Regions from separate parts of the Comamonas endophytica genome, predicted to be linked through region 1. Evidence: predicted binding sites of a transcription regulator. Region 1 holds the regulator's gene; each other region holds the start of a gene.
The links. The regulator sigma-54, encoded in region 1, starts transcription at its own class of promoters, with help from an activator protein. The targets are predictions, from matches to a motif close to TGGCANGNAANCTGCTTT.
Positions count from the first base shown of each region.

Region 2: a site for sigma-54 is predicted at 1,687-1,704, ahead of M9799_RS15160 (ANTAR domain-containing response regulator). Genes of this name have one in related genera too.
Region 3: a site for sigma-54 is predicted at 2,103-2,120, ahead of glnA (type I glutamate--ammonia ligase). Genes of this name have one in related genera too.

Region 1 is NZ_CP106881.1:2,100,992-2,105,553, reverse strand. It holds gene M9799_RS09415 (THUMP domain-containing class I SAM-dependent RNA methyltransferase) at 1-1,112, opposite strand, end outside; gene M9799_RS09410 (RNA polymerase factor sigma-54) at 1,183-2,754, opposite strand; gene lptB (LPS export ABC transporter ATP-binding protein) at 2,798-3,565, opposite strand; gene lptA (lipopolysaccharide transport periplasmic protein LptA) at 3,577-4,200, opposite strand; gene M9799_RS09395 (thiol:disulfide interchange protein DsbA/DsbL) at 4,372-4,562, opposite strand, start outside.
Region 2 is NZ_CP106881.1:3,323,138-3,327,699, forward strand. It holds gene M9799_RS15155 (CmpA/NrtA family ABC transporter substrate-binding protein) at 1-636, opposite strand, end outside; gene M9799_RS15160 (ANTAR domain-containing response regulator) at 1,053-1,676, opposite strand; gene M9799_RS15165 (LysR substrate-binding domain-containing protein) at 1,823-2,806, shown strand; gene M9799_RS15170 (N-carbamoyl-D-amino-acid hydrolase) at 3,050-4,048, shown strand; gene M9799_RS15175 (threonine ammonia-lyase) at 4,051-4,562, shown strand, end outside.
Region 3 is NZ_CP106881.1:768,142-772,703, forward strand. It holds gene M9799_RS03275 (hypothetical protein) at 1-455, opposite strand, end outside; gene glnA (type I glutamate--ammonia ligase) at 640-2,055, opposite strand; gene M9799_RS03285 (competence/damage-inducible protein A) at 2,239-3,060, opposite strand; gene M9799_RS03290 (EI24 domain-containing protein) at 3,067-3,951, opposite strand; gene M9799_RS03295 (sterol desaturase family protein) at 3,970-4,562, opposite strand, start outside.

The DNA of each region.
Region 1 (4,562 bases):
AGCATCCAGGCCTGCCAGCCGCTGTAGTTCTTCTTCCAGTGGGATGCCAACTGGCCGAAGAACTCGACGCCATCCTCGGTCTGCGCGGTCTCGCGCCCGGCCCGTTCGACCTGGCCCATGCGCTCGGCCGCGTTGCGCCCGGCCGAGCCGGCCGCGGCGATGCGCTCGCCATAGGGCGGGTTGAGCACCATCACGCCGGGCTGCTCGCTCGGCGGCATGCGCTGCAGCGCGTCGCCGCCGCGCAGGTTCACGGCGCTGGCCACGCCCGCGCGCTCGGCATTGCGTTCGGCAAAATCCACCATGCGGTGGGAGACATCGGAGCCGTAGATGCCGACCGGACTCTCGCAGATCGCCGCCTCGGCCTGGCGCAGGATCGCTTCCCAGACATGCGGCTGGAACGGCACCAGCTTCTCGAAGGCAAAGCGGCGCTGGATGCCCGGCGGAATGCGGCAGGCGATCTGCGCCGCCTCGATGACCACCGTGCCGCTGCCGCAGCAGGGGTCGTACAGCGGCTGCGGATTGTCGCCATGCGGGTCCCAGCCGGTCGCGGCAATCATTGCCGCGGCCAGCGTTTCCTTGAGCGGCGCATCGCCCTTGTCCTCGCGCCAGCCGCGCTTGAACAGCGCCTCGCCCGAGGTGTCGATGTAGATCGTCGCCTCGTCCGTGGTCAGGTGCAGGTGCACGCGCACGTCCGGGTAGCGCGTCTCGACATCGGGACGCACGCCGGTCTTGGCGCGGAAGCGGTCGGCAATCGCGTCCTTGACGCGCAGCGCCGCGAAATTCAGGCTGGTCAGCGGGCTGTGCTGCGAGGTGAACTCGATCTTGAAGCTCTCGCGCGGGCTGAACCAGATCTCCCAAGCCACCTCGCTGGCCGCGCGGTACAGGTCGTTCTCGTTGCGGTACATCGAGGTCGAAAGCTGCACCAGCACGCGCTGCGCCAGGCGGCTGTGCAGGTTCAGCAGCAGCGCGTCGCGCCACGAGGCGCGCAGCATCACGCCGCCGCGCCCGACCAGCAGGTCGTGCCCGGTCAGGCCCGTGATGCGGTGGGCCTCGTCGGCCAGATAGTCCTCCACGCCGGCGGCGCAGGGCAAAAACAGTTGCAGTTGGTTCATAGCAGGGCGCCAAGGATACGCGTTTGCCGTCAAATGCGCGCATTGGAGGGCATCTTGCCGGCCCCGCGCGCTATAGCGACTTGCGCAGATTGGCCGGCGCGATCTTCAGCACGTCGCGGTACTTGGCGACGGTGCGGCGCGCGCATTCGATGCCCTGCTCCTTGAGCATTTCGGCCAGCTGGCTGTCCGAGAGAGGCTTGAGCGGATTCTCGGCCGCGACGAACTGCTTGATCAGCGCGCGCACCGCCGTGCTCGAGGCATTGCCGCCGGTCTCCGTGCCCAGGCCCGAGCCGAAGAAATACTTGAGCTCGTAGGTGCCCATCGGCGTGGCCATGTACTTGGCCGTGGTCACGCGGCTGATGGTCGATTCATGCAGCCCCAGCTCGTCGGCGATGTCGCGCAGCACCAGCGGGCGCATCGCCAGCTCGCCATGGGTGAAGAAGTTCCTCTGCCGCTGCACGATGGCCTGCGACACGCGCAGGATGGTGTCGAAGCGCTGCTGGATGTTCTTGATGAACCAGCGCGCCTCCTGCAGCCGCTGCTGCAGCGCCGCGTGCCCCTCGCTGCCCTTGTGGCCGCGCAGCGCGTTGGCATAGATGTCATGCACGCGCAGCCGCGGCATCACCTCGGGATTGAGCTGCACGCTGAACTGCGGCTGGCCGTCGCCGCGGCTGCGCGCCATCTTGCGCACGATCACGTCGGGCACGACCAGGTTGCGCTCCACGTCGGCAAAGCGCCGCCCGGGCCGCGGCTCGAGCCGCGCGATCAGCGCCATGGCCGCGCGCACGCGCTCCTCGCTGGCCGCGCAGGCCTGCATCAGGCGGCGCACGTCGCGGCGCGCCAGCAGGTCCATGGGCTGCGCGCAGATGCGCAGCGCGGTCTGCACGGTGGCCTCGTCGGTCTGGTCGTCGTCCTGCGCCGCGAGGTGCTGCAGCTGCAGGGTCAGGCATTCGGCCAGGTTGCGCGCTCCCACGCCCACCGGCTCGAGCGACTGCAGCAGGCGCAGCGCCACCGTGAAGCGGTGCACCAGTTCCTCCTGCTCCTCCAGTGCATCCGCGCCGGCCAGTCCCGCGGCCAGTTCCTCGAGCGAATCCTCCAGATAGCCATGGTCATCGAGCGACTCGATGAGAAAGCGCAGCGCCGCGCGATCGACCTCGCCCAGCCTGAGCGACAGCGCCTGGCGGTGCAGGTGATCGGTCAGCGACTCGTGGCCGTGCGCCAGGTCCTGGGCCTCGGCGTCGTCCTCGCTGCTGCCATTGCGCGCGCGCGCCTCGCCGCCCCACTCGCTGTCATCGGGCGCGAGATCGCTGCTGCCGTCGCCTTCCCAATCGGGCGCGGCATCGGCCGGCGCAGTGACCTCGCCGGCGTCGGCATCGCCACTGCTGCCCGACATCTCTGCCGACGCATGCTGCGCATCCTCGGCATAGTCGTCGCGCTGCGCCGGCACGTCGGACTGCGCCAGGCCGAATTCCTCGCGCTCGGCTTCTTCCGTGGTGCGTTCGAGAAAGGGGTTGTCGTCGAGCATGTGCTCGACTTCCTGGCTCAGCTCCAGCGTCGAGAGCTGGAGCAGCCAGATCGATTGCTGCAACTGCGGCGTGAGGGCGAGGTGTTGCGATACCCGTAGCGACAGACCCGGCTTCAACGGCGTTCCCCTCCGAACCGGCACAGGCTGATGGACATGGCGCTCACATCCTGAAGTGCTCGCCGAGGTACACCCGGCGCACGTCGGCGTTCTCGACGATCTCGGCGGGCGTGCCCTGGGCCAGCACATGGCCGTCGCTGATGATGAAGGCGTGGTCGCAGATGCCCAGGGTCTCGCGCACGTTGTGGTCGGTGATCAGCACGCCGATGCCGCGTGCCTTGAGGAAGCCGATGATGCGCTGGATCTCGATGACGGCAATCGGGTCGATGCCGGCAAAGGGTTCGTCCAGCAGGATGAAGCGCGGCTGCGTGGCCAGCGCGCGCGCGATCTCGACGCGCCGGCGCTCGCCGCCCGACAGCGCCAGCGCGGGCGAGGCGCGCAGATGGTCCACGCGCAGTTCCTGCAGCAGCGCCAGCAGGCGGCGCTCGATCTCGTCGCGGGTCAGGGGCCGGCCCTGCTCGTCGCGCTGCAGCTCGAGCACGGCGCGCACGTTGTCCTCCACGCTGAGCTTGCGGAAGATCGATGCTTCCTGCGGCAGGTACGACAGCCCCAGGCGCGAGCGCTGGTGGATCGGCATGTTGCCGACCGCCTGGTCGTCGATGAAGATGTCGCCGGCATCGCAGCGCACCAGGCCGACGATCATGTAGAAGGAAGTGGTCTTGCCGGCGCCGTTGGGGCCGAGCAATCCCACGACCTCGCCCTTCTGCACCGCCAGCGAGACGTCCTTGACCACCTTGCGGCTGCCGTAGGACTTGGCCAGATGCTTGACTTCGAGGCGGCTGGATTCGGGCTGCGGGGAGGTTGCGTTCACGGAAGCGCCGCTCACTGGTTCGAGGGAAGGGTGGTGCTGGGCCGAAGGTTCGTGGCCGGCGCGGGCGCCGCGGCCGGCGGCAGCTCCTTGGGGGCAAGCACGGCGCGCACGCGCCCGCCGGATGCGGCGCCGGTGGCGCCACCCGGAGCACGGGCCTGGCCGTCCACGGTGAACACATCGGTCAGGTTGTTGTAGACGATGACCGCGCCGGTGATCTCGTCGGTCAGCGCCGTTCCGCGCAGGCGGCGCAGTTCGCCGCGGCGGATCAGCCGGACGTTGTCGGCCTTGCCGTCGTATTCGATGACCTCGGCCTCGCCCTCGACGAATTCATCGGGTTGCCCCGGCTGGGTATCGCGCTTTTGCCGGAAGAAGGCGCGCTTGCCCGCCTCGGCCTTCACCGTGCCGAACTGGTAGCCCTGGGCATCCTGGCGCACGTCCAACTGCGCGCCGCGCAGCACGATCGAGCCCTTGGTCATCACCACGTTGCCGGTGAAGACGCTGGTCTGCTGCAGTTCATCGTGGCGCAGCGCATCGGCCTCGATGTTCATGGGCTTGTTGCGATCGGCTCTTTCGGCCTGCACCGCGCCGCAGGCAAGGGCTGAAAGCAGGAGAAGGGGAAGTAGGCGTTTTTTCATGGAGGGCACGAATCTTGCGACCATTGTAGGGCGTGTGACCCATTAAATCCCAGGCACCGCCTGGAACCCCGTGCGTGGATGGCCCCGCCCGGCAAGTCCATGGCGCCAGCAGGCACAAAAAAGCCCGCGCAAGGCGGGCCCGTCATGCAGGGGCCGCGGCCCCGCGTGGCCTCAGCCCTTGCGGCTCAGGGCGATCAGATGGTCCGTCACGCGCAGCACGTTGGCCATGTTGCCAGCCATCGTGCCATCGGTGTAGTAGCGGCCGGCCACGCCGATCGAGGGCACGCCCTCGACGTTGTATTCCTGCTGCAGCTGGGTCGCCTTGCGCACCTGGTTGGAGACCGTGAAGGAGTTGTAGCTTT
Region 2 (4,562 bases), 1.2 Mb from region 1:
GAAGCCGTCCATGTTGCCGACGCGCATGTTGGCCACCATCTGCGGCGGCGGCACGGTGATGACCTTGGCCTCCTTCATCGGATTGATGCCGTTGGCTGCGAGCCAGTAGTACAGCCACATTGCATGCGTGCCGGTGGGGAAGGTCTGCGCGAAGGTGTATTCGCGCTTCTCGCTGGCCATCAGCCTGGCCAGGCCCGCGCCGTTGACGGCGCCCTTGTCGGCGAGCTTCTTGGCCAGCGTGATGGCCTGGCCGTTGTTGTTCAGGTTCATCAGCACGGCCATGTCCTTCTTCGGCCCGCCAATGCCCAGATGCACGCCGTAGACCAGGCCATAGAGCACATGCGCGCAGTCGAGCTCGCCATTGACCAGCTTGTCGCGCACGCCGGCCCAGCTCGCTTCCTTGGTGGGAATGATCTTGACGCCGTATTTCTGGTCGATGCCCAGCACCGAGGCCATCACCACGCTGGCGCAGTCGGTGAGCGGAATGAAGCCGATCTTCACTTCCTTCTTCTCGGGTGCGTCCGAGCCCTGGGCATGCACCAGCGCGCGCAGCGCGGGGGAGATCCCCGCGGCGCCCACGGTCGCGGCTTGCAATACGGTGCGGCGCTGGAGTCCGGCTTTCATCAGGTCGGGCATATGCAGTCTCGGCAAAAAAAGTGGCAAAAAAAAGGCGTCCACATCACGCGTCCAGGCGGGGCCTGGGCACTGGGATGGGGACGCCTTTGTCCGGTGAGCGGCAATCGATCGTTGAATGCCGGTCGGTGGGTCTTCATTGACCCTGGATAGCTTCAAGCAAGTTCGGTGCCAGGCAGTGGAGTGTCTTGGGGTCTATTAAAACGATAGCAGGCGAAGCAAGGAGCGAGCGGGGCGGAGTGCCATCCAGTGTCGGCCCCACGATGGATTGGACGATGCGCCATTACCGTGCGTGTGTGCTGAGTTGGGGCGTGAAAAGCGCGCTCTATTCGTGGCGTGGCCGCTCATGCTTCGACAAGCTCAGCACGAACGGAAATGACCCGTTCGTCCTGAGCCTGCCGAAGGATGTCGATGCAGCTTCAACCCAGCAACTCCGCCGCGTCAATCATCCTCTGCGCGATCTGCACCATCTTGACGCCCTTGTCCATTGCAAGCTTGCGCAGGCGGTCGTAGGCCTCCTTTTCGCTCAGCGCCTGGCGCTGCATCAGGATGCCCTTGGCGCGGTCGATGGTCTTGCGGTCCTTGAGCTCGTCGCGCGCGTTCTGCAGCTCGGCGCGCAGCGACTGCTCGTGCTGGAAGCGCGCCATCGCCACCTGCAGGATCGGGCGGATGCGCTGCGGCGACAGCCCCTCGACGATATAGGCGCATACGCCCGCGGCCACCGCATCGGGTACATGGGTGGTGTCGGGGTCGTTGGTGAACAGCACGATCGGGCGGCGCTCGCCACGCGTGGCCATGACCACATGCTCCAGCGCATCGCGCGCCTCGCTTTCGGCGTCGACGATGATCAGGTCGGGGTGCAGCTGCGCGATGCGCTCGTGCAGGAAGACATCGGCAGGCAGCGTGGCCACCACATCGTATTGGGCCTCGAGCAGGCCCATGCGCAGCGAGCGTGATCTTTCGAGCTGCTGCTCGGCATGCTCCTGCTCGTCGGCGAGAAGCGGGTCCGGGACGATGACCACGATGCGCAGGGATTGAGTCATGGGTGTTCGACAAGCAAGAAAAATGCCATTCGGTGTCTTGTTTCGTTGCGTTACGTCGCTGGGGCGCGCAGTGGAAAGGCCCTGTGCTGCACCTTTGGCGTGCTCCTTGCTTGCGATTCCAGGTGTTCCCGCCCCAGGCCTGTCCCATGTCCGCCACCCCTTTATCCCCACCCGTGCCGCTGAACCTGCGGCAGATCGAAGTCTTCCACGCCATCATGCTGGCCGGCACGCTCAGCGGCGCCGCGCGCATGCTGTGCGTGTCGCAGCCCGCCGTGAGCCGCATGCTGGCGACGGCCGAGAGCCGGCTGCGCATGCTGATGTTCGAGCGCGTGCGCGGACGGCTGCAACCCACGCCCGAGGCGCAGCGGCTGTTTTGCGAGGTGCAGGGCATCATCGATGGCGTGCGCCGCTTCAACACGCTGGCCGCCGACATGGCGGTGGGCACGCATGGCGAGCTGTCGCTGGTCTCCAGCCCGAGCTATGCCGAATGGCTGATGCCCGTCGCCATCCGGCGCTTTCGCGCGCGCTACCCCGAGGTGCGCATCAAGTACCGGCCGCTGCCCTTCGATGCGCTGCTGCCGCATGTGCTGCTGGGACATGCCGATCTGGCGATCTCCTCGATGCCCGCGCCGCCGAGCGCGAACGTCGCGGCGCGCGCCATCGGCCAGGGTTTCATCGAATGCGCGGTGCCCGAGCGCCATCCGCTGGCGCAGGCCGAGTCCGTGGGCGCGGCCGATCTGCTGGGCCAGACCTTCATCAGCTATGGTGGCGACACCCCCTTCGGCAACCTGGCCGCGGACTTCTTCGCCGCTGCCGGGCTGGCGCTGCGCGCCGATGTGGAGATCCGCTCCACGCCCGAGGCCATGGGCCTGGTGCGCGCCGGCGTGGGCGTGGCGCTGATCGAGGCCTTTGGCGCGCGCCGCCCGAGCCAGGACGGCGTGGTGCTCAAGCCACTGCGGCCCATGCTCTCGCATCGCATCTACCAGATCCATGCCAACACCAGCCCGCTGTCGGCAATGGCCAAGGAATTCCTGGCCACCGTCAAGCGGTTGCTCAAGGAAGAGGGGCGGGATGCGGTGCCCGCGCCCGGGGTGCACGACACCGCGCGCGTTCTGGTGCACCGGGCCTGAAAGCGCCGTTGCCGCCATTGCACGGCCGCGGGCAGGGCACATCACCTTTTGTCGCAAACCCATAACCACAGGTTAAGGGCAGGGCAGCTGAAGCCAGTGCCGGGGTTGGACAAATCCCTTGCGCAACAAACACTTGCGCCGCGGTCGAGGCATTTTCCGGCGGGCTGCAAAGGTGGTTCTGGCGTATTTGGCGGTGCGCGCCGCGCTGCCGATGATGGCGCCAGATTCACTTGAATGACCGCTATGAAACGTCTCATCACCGTGGCCGCTGCCCAGCTTGGCCCGATCCAGAAAGCCGAAGGCCGCGATGTGGTCGTGGCGCGCATGGTGCGCCTGCTCGAACAGGCGCACCGCAAGGGCGCGCATGTCGTGGTGTTCCCGGAGCTCGCCTTCACCACCTTCTTTCCGCGCTGGTATGTGGAGGACCTCGACGAGGCCGATGGCTGGTACGAGCAGACGCTGCCCTCGCCGGCAACGCAGCCGCTGTTCGATGCCATCCGCCGCTACGGCCTGACCTGCTATCTGGGGTATGCGGAAATCGCCCATGAGCCCGACGAGAACGGCGTGCTGCGCAAGCGCCGCTTCAATACCTCGGTGGTGATCGCACCCTCGGGCGAGATCGTGCTGAAGTACCGCAAGATCCATCTGCCGGGCCACAAGGAATTCTCCACGCTGCGCAAGGTGCAGCATCTGGAAAAGCGCTATTTCGAGGTCGGCAACCTGGGCTTCCCGGTGGTGCGGGCGCCCGTGGGCCCGGTCGATGGCGTGAACCTGGGCATGCTGATCTGCAACGACCGCCGCTGGCCCGAGGCCTGGCGCGAGCTGGGACTGCAGCAGGTCGAGCTGACCATGCTGGGCTACAACACGCCGGCCGTGAACCAGGAAAACCGCGGCTTCGAGGCGCACCATCTGCGCAACTTCCATTCGCAGCTGTCGATACAGGCGGGCTGCTACCAGAACGCGACCTTTGGCGTGGGGGTGGCCAAGGCCGGCAACGAGGACGGTTTCGAGCTCATGGGCCACTCGATCATCGTCAACCCGCAAGGCGAGATCATGGCCATGGCCACCAGCTGGGATGACGAACTGGTGGTGGCCGACTGCAACCTGGCGATGTGCGAGCTGGGCCGCACCACCATCTTCAACTTCGCGCAGCACCGCCGCCTCGAAGCCTACCAGCGTCTCGCATCGCAGACCGGCAGCAGCGCACCTGCCGTATGGCAGCCGGGCCAGGGCGAGGTGTGATGATGGCCGCTTCGCTTCCCACCTCCATAGAGCACGCCATGCTCGGCGCGATGGCCGTGCCGCGCTTTGCCGATGTCCAGGCCGCGGCGCAGGCGATCGCGCCGCATGTGCAGCGCACGCCGCTGCTGCGTTCGGCCGCGCTCGATGCCATTGCCGGCGGCCCGGTCTGGCTCAAGGCCGAGAACCTGCAGACCACGGGCTCGTTCAAGCTGCGCGGCGCCTTCAATGCGCTGCTGGCGCTGAACGCCGAGCAGCGCGCGCGCGGCGTGGTCGCCTATTCGACGGGCAACCATGGCCAGGCCATTGCCTGGGCCGCGCGCCAGCTGGGCGTGCCGGCGACCATCGTCATGCCTGTCGATGCGCCGAAGAACAAGATTGCGCGTGCGCTGGCCCAGGGCGCGCAGGTCGTGCATTACGACCGCGAAAAGCAAAGCCGCGAGGACATCGGCATGCGCCTGCTGGCCGAGACCGGCGGCACGCTGGTGCCGCCCGGCGACCATCCGCAGGTGCTTGC
Region 3 (4,562 bases), 1.3 Mb from region 1:
AGGCCGGCGATGTCGCTCTGGTAGCGGGCGATCTGCGCCTTGAGGCTGGCGGTGCGGTCGATATGGGCCTGCGGATTGCGCAGCTCCAGCGCCGTGCGCTCGGGGTAGCCGTTGTTGTATTCCAGCTCCAGCTGCGCCATGCGCTCCTGCGACCTGGCCAGCTCGCCGTTGAGGATGGCGCGCGCATCGGAATCGCGCGCGCGCTGCGCGCTGCTGTCGGCGCGCGGTGCGGGCGCCGGGCTGCGCGCGGCGACTGCCGGGCTCGCCGCCGCGGCTGCCGGACGCGGTCCGCCATGGATCACCGTGACATGTCCGCCATCGACCGCCTTGCAGCCCAGCTCCTTGGCCCGGTTGGCATTGTTGGTGTATTCATTGCCGCAGCGGTAGATGGTGCTTTGCGACCAGGCCAGCGGGGCGACGAGCGGCAACAACAGGAGTACCAGCAGCTTCTTCATGACATTCCCTCGTTCTGCGGCGCCTGCGATCCGCCTGGCGCTCTGGCCTCCAGTATCGCCCGAACCGGTCAAAAACGGATGAATTCACCCGGGGGCTGTACGCGCAAACCTACACCCTGCAGACCAAAAAAAAGCGGCTTGCGCCGCTTTTCCGAGACGCCAGCCCTTGCAGGCCGGCGTGCTGTCACAGCGAGTAGTACATGTCGTACTCGACGGGGTGCACGGCTTGGCGGAAGCGCGTCACTTCGGTCATCTTCAGCTCGATGTAGGCATCGAGCATGGAGTCCGAGAACACGCCGCCCTTGGTCAGGAACCCGCGGTCCGCGTCCAGGGCTTCGAGGGCCTGGTCGAGGCTGTGGCACACGGTGGGCACCAGCTTGTCTTCTTCCGGGGGCAGATGGTAGAGATCCTTGGTCGCGGCTTCGCCGGGATGGATCTTGTTTTCCACGCCGTCCAGGCCGGCCATCATCAGTGCCGAGAAGCACAGGTAGGGGTTGGCCAGTGGATCGGGGAAGCGCGCTTCGATGCGGCGGCCCTTCGGGTTCGACACATAGGGAATGCGGATCGAAGCCGAGCGGTTCTTGGCCGAGTAGGCCAGCTTCACGGGAGCTTCGAAGCCGGGCACCAGGCGCTTGTAGCTGTTGGTGCCGGGGTTGGTGATGGCGTTCAGCGCACGGGCGTGCTTGATGATGCCGCCGATGTAGTACAGCGCGAAGTCGGACAGGCCGGCATAGCCGTCGCCGGCAAACAGGTTCTTGCCGTCCTTCCAGATCGACTGGTGCACGTGCATGCCCGAGCCGTTGTCGCCGGCGTAGGGCTTGGGCATGAAGGTCGCGGTCTTGCCGTAGGTGTTGGCCACGTTCCAGACCACGTACTTCAGCTGCTGCGTCCAGTCGGCGCGCTCGACCAGCGTCGAGAAGCGCGTGCCGATCTCGTTCTGGCCGGCGCCCGCCACTTCGTGGTGGAACACTTCGACCGGAATGCCCAGCGATTCGAGGATCAGCGACATCTCGGCGCGCATGTCCTGCGTGCTGTCGACGGGGGGCACGGGGAAGTAGCCGCCCTTGGTGGTGGGACGGTGGCCGCGGTTGCCGGAGTCGAACTTGGTGCCGGTGTTCCAGGGCGCTTCGTACTCTTCGATCTCGTAGCTCACGTTGCCGGGTTCGTTGGACCAGCGCACGCCGTCGAAGATGAAGAATTCGGGTTCGGGTCCGAAGTAGGCGGTGTCGCCCAGGCCCGATGCCTTCAGGTAGGCTTCGGCGCGCTTGGCGATGGAGCGCGGGTCGCGGTCATAGGCCTTGCCGTCGCTGGGCTCGATCACGTCGCACTGCAGGAACAGCGTGGTTTCTTCGAAGAACGGGTCGATGTTCGCGGTATTGGGATCGGGCATGAGCTGCATGTCCGAGGCTTCGATGCCCTTCCAGCCTGCCACCGAGGAGCCGTCGAATGCGTGGCCCGAAGTGAACTTGTCTTCATCGAAATGCGACACGGGCACGGTGACGTGCTGTTCCTTGCCACGGGTATCGGTGAAACGCAGGTCAACGAACTTGACCTCGTTCTCCTTCACCATCTTCATCACATCTGCAACGGTCTTAGCCATCAGGGTCTCCTGCAAAAACGGCTTGTTCAAAAAATGTTGTGGTACTTCAAGCAGTTTGCGTGCCAGCTTGGCCTGCATCTGCCTGCCCCTACCGTGGCGCCCCACCCTGCTCGGAGCAAAGCACCGTACCGGAGCATCCATGGCATTCACCAAAGAGGTGCAGGCCCTGGAGGCTGAAAAATCCTATAGATCTCGCACCACTTCGGTGCTCCATGTTGCACCAATAGAGTGCAATCCCCCAATCAGTGCAGGCCAGGTCGCATCCACTGCGTCCACCGGCCCCTTGATCCCCAGTTCGATATGGGCACCATGCACCGCATGGTCCACGCTGGGCAGGCTGAAGACCCGGATGCCCGCACCCACGGTCTCGAGCTGCTGCATCAGCGGCGTGAGTGTAGCCTCTCCGATGCCGAACACCAGCACCGATCGCTCGCGGCGCGCAGGGCCATGGAACAGCGGTGCGTATTGCCGGTCGAGCACGCTTTCCACCATCGGCCAGGCCATGACCGGAAAGCCCGGCACGAAATGCACCGCCCCGCCCTGGCGGCCGGCGCAGGAAAAGCCCGGGATCTTGTTGTAGGGGTTGGGGATGATGCTGGCTCCCTGCGGAAAGTTGCCCATCTGCAGGCGGTGCACGTTGTCGGGGCGGGCCGGCTCGAACAGCTCGCCTTTTTCCGCCGCGACATCGCGCATGCGCTCCTCGATCAGCGCCACGGCCTGCGGATGCAGCGCCAGCGGCACGCCCAGCGCCTGGGCGGCGCACTGGCGCGTGTGGTCGTCGGGCGTGGCGCCGATGCCGCCGAAGGAAAACACCACGCTGGCACTGTCGAAGGCGCGCGCCAGCGCCGCCGTCAACCGCGGACGGTCGTCGCCGATGTATTCGGCAAAGGACAGCGACAGGCCGCGTGCCGCCAGCAGCTCTATCAGTTTGGACAGGTGCTTGTCCGCGCGTTTGCCCGAAAGAATCTCATCGCCAATGATGATGGCGCCAAACTGCAAATCCATGGATGTTCACTTGTGGGGAGAGGAAAGGGACGGCGCGCCCGCCGCATCGGGCTGCGGCGCCAGCGGCGGCACGACTTCCGCGGCATCGGCCGGCTGCGGGCCGGCGCGCAGTGCCTCCAGCGCCGCCAGGCAGAAATGCGCGAACCACAGCGAGGAGAACGCGAACACCAGCGCGTAGATCCAGATGGCCAGCGGGATCAGCACCCAGAAGGCCGCCAGGAACAGCAGGCCCGAAGCCCAGACGATGGCCGGGGCCGCGCCCAGGTAGCCGCAGACCAGGCCCATGGCCATCAGGCTGTAGCGGTGGCGCAGGAAGATGACCTGGCGCTCGCGCTTGCTGGCATGCTCGGACAGCGCATCGAAAGCCATGACCCGGTAGGTCAGCCAACCCCAGATCAGCGGCGGGATGATCAGCACCAGCGGCGGCACGAACCACAGCGGTATGGACACGACCAGCGCGATCAGCGCCACCAGCGTGGAGCCCAGCGACCAGGCCAGGCTGGCCAGCACCGAGCCGCCGCGCTTGCGCTCGAGGCCGGGAAAGCGCCTTTCGCCCACCAGCCCCACCAGCGCCGGCGCCATGCACAGCGCCACCAGCAGCAGCGACAGCACCACGATGATCGGCATGCCCACCAGCACCACCAGCACCGGCGCGATGGCCGCCGAGCCGAAGCCCAGGCCGCGCGCCTGCAGCCAGCCCCAGACGGCCTGCAGCCAGTTCGCCCCTTCCAGCAGCCCCTGCACCCACTGCACCGCGGGCCCCCAGAAGAAGTAACCCAGCACGGCCGAAAGCAGCGCCATGAACAGCAGGGGAACGAGGGACCAGAGGATCACCCGTTTGTGCAGGCAATAAGCTGCTGCACGCCAGAAGGAGTCGATAAGCAGTCGCATGCCCCTAGCATACCGGGTTCATGCACGGTTCATCAATCGGAGAACTCCACGCCATTGCTGGGCCCAGAAACCCTGGCCGTAGTCGCGCAGGCGCCCCTGGGCGTCGGGCTCGACCTGATCCCGGACACCGGTAGGGTCATAGCGCCGCTCGAAATTGGCCGTGCCGAACAGGATGTCCCACCAGGGCAGCAGCACGCCGAAGTTGTTGCCGCCGCGCTTGCGGCGCGTCGTGCCGCGCGCCTCGTGGCCGATGCCGATGGTGTGATGGCGGCGGTGGAAGCGCGGGCTGACCCACAGGCGCTCGCCGATGCGCCCGAACCAAAGCCGCAGGTTGGCATGGTGCAGGCTCTCGCTGAGCTGGGTGATGGCGACGATGGCCACGAACTGGCCCGGCGCCAGGCCGATGAGCTGCGCCACCAGCACGATGATGCTGTCGCGCAACAGGTCGTCGAGCAGGTGGTTGCGGTTGTCGCTCCACATCGTCATCTGGCGCTGCGAGTGGTGCAGCGCATGCAGCTTCCACCACCAGCCGAAATGGTGCTGGCCGCGGTGGATCCAGTAGTCCAGCAGGTCGAAGACCGCCAGGTACAGCAGGAAGCTGACCCACGCCT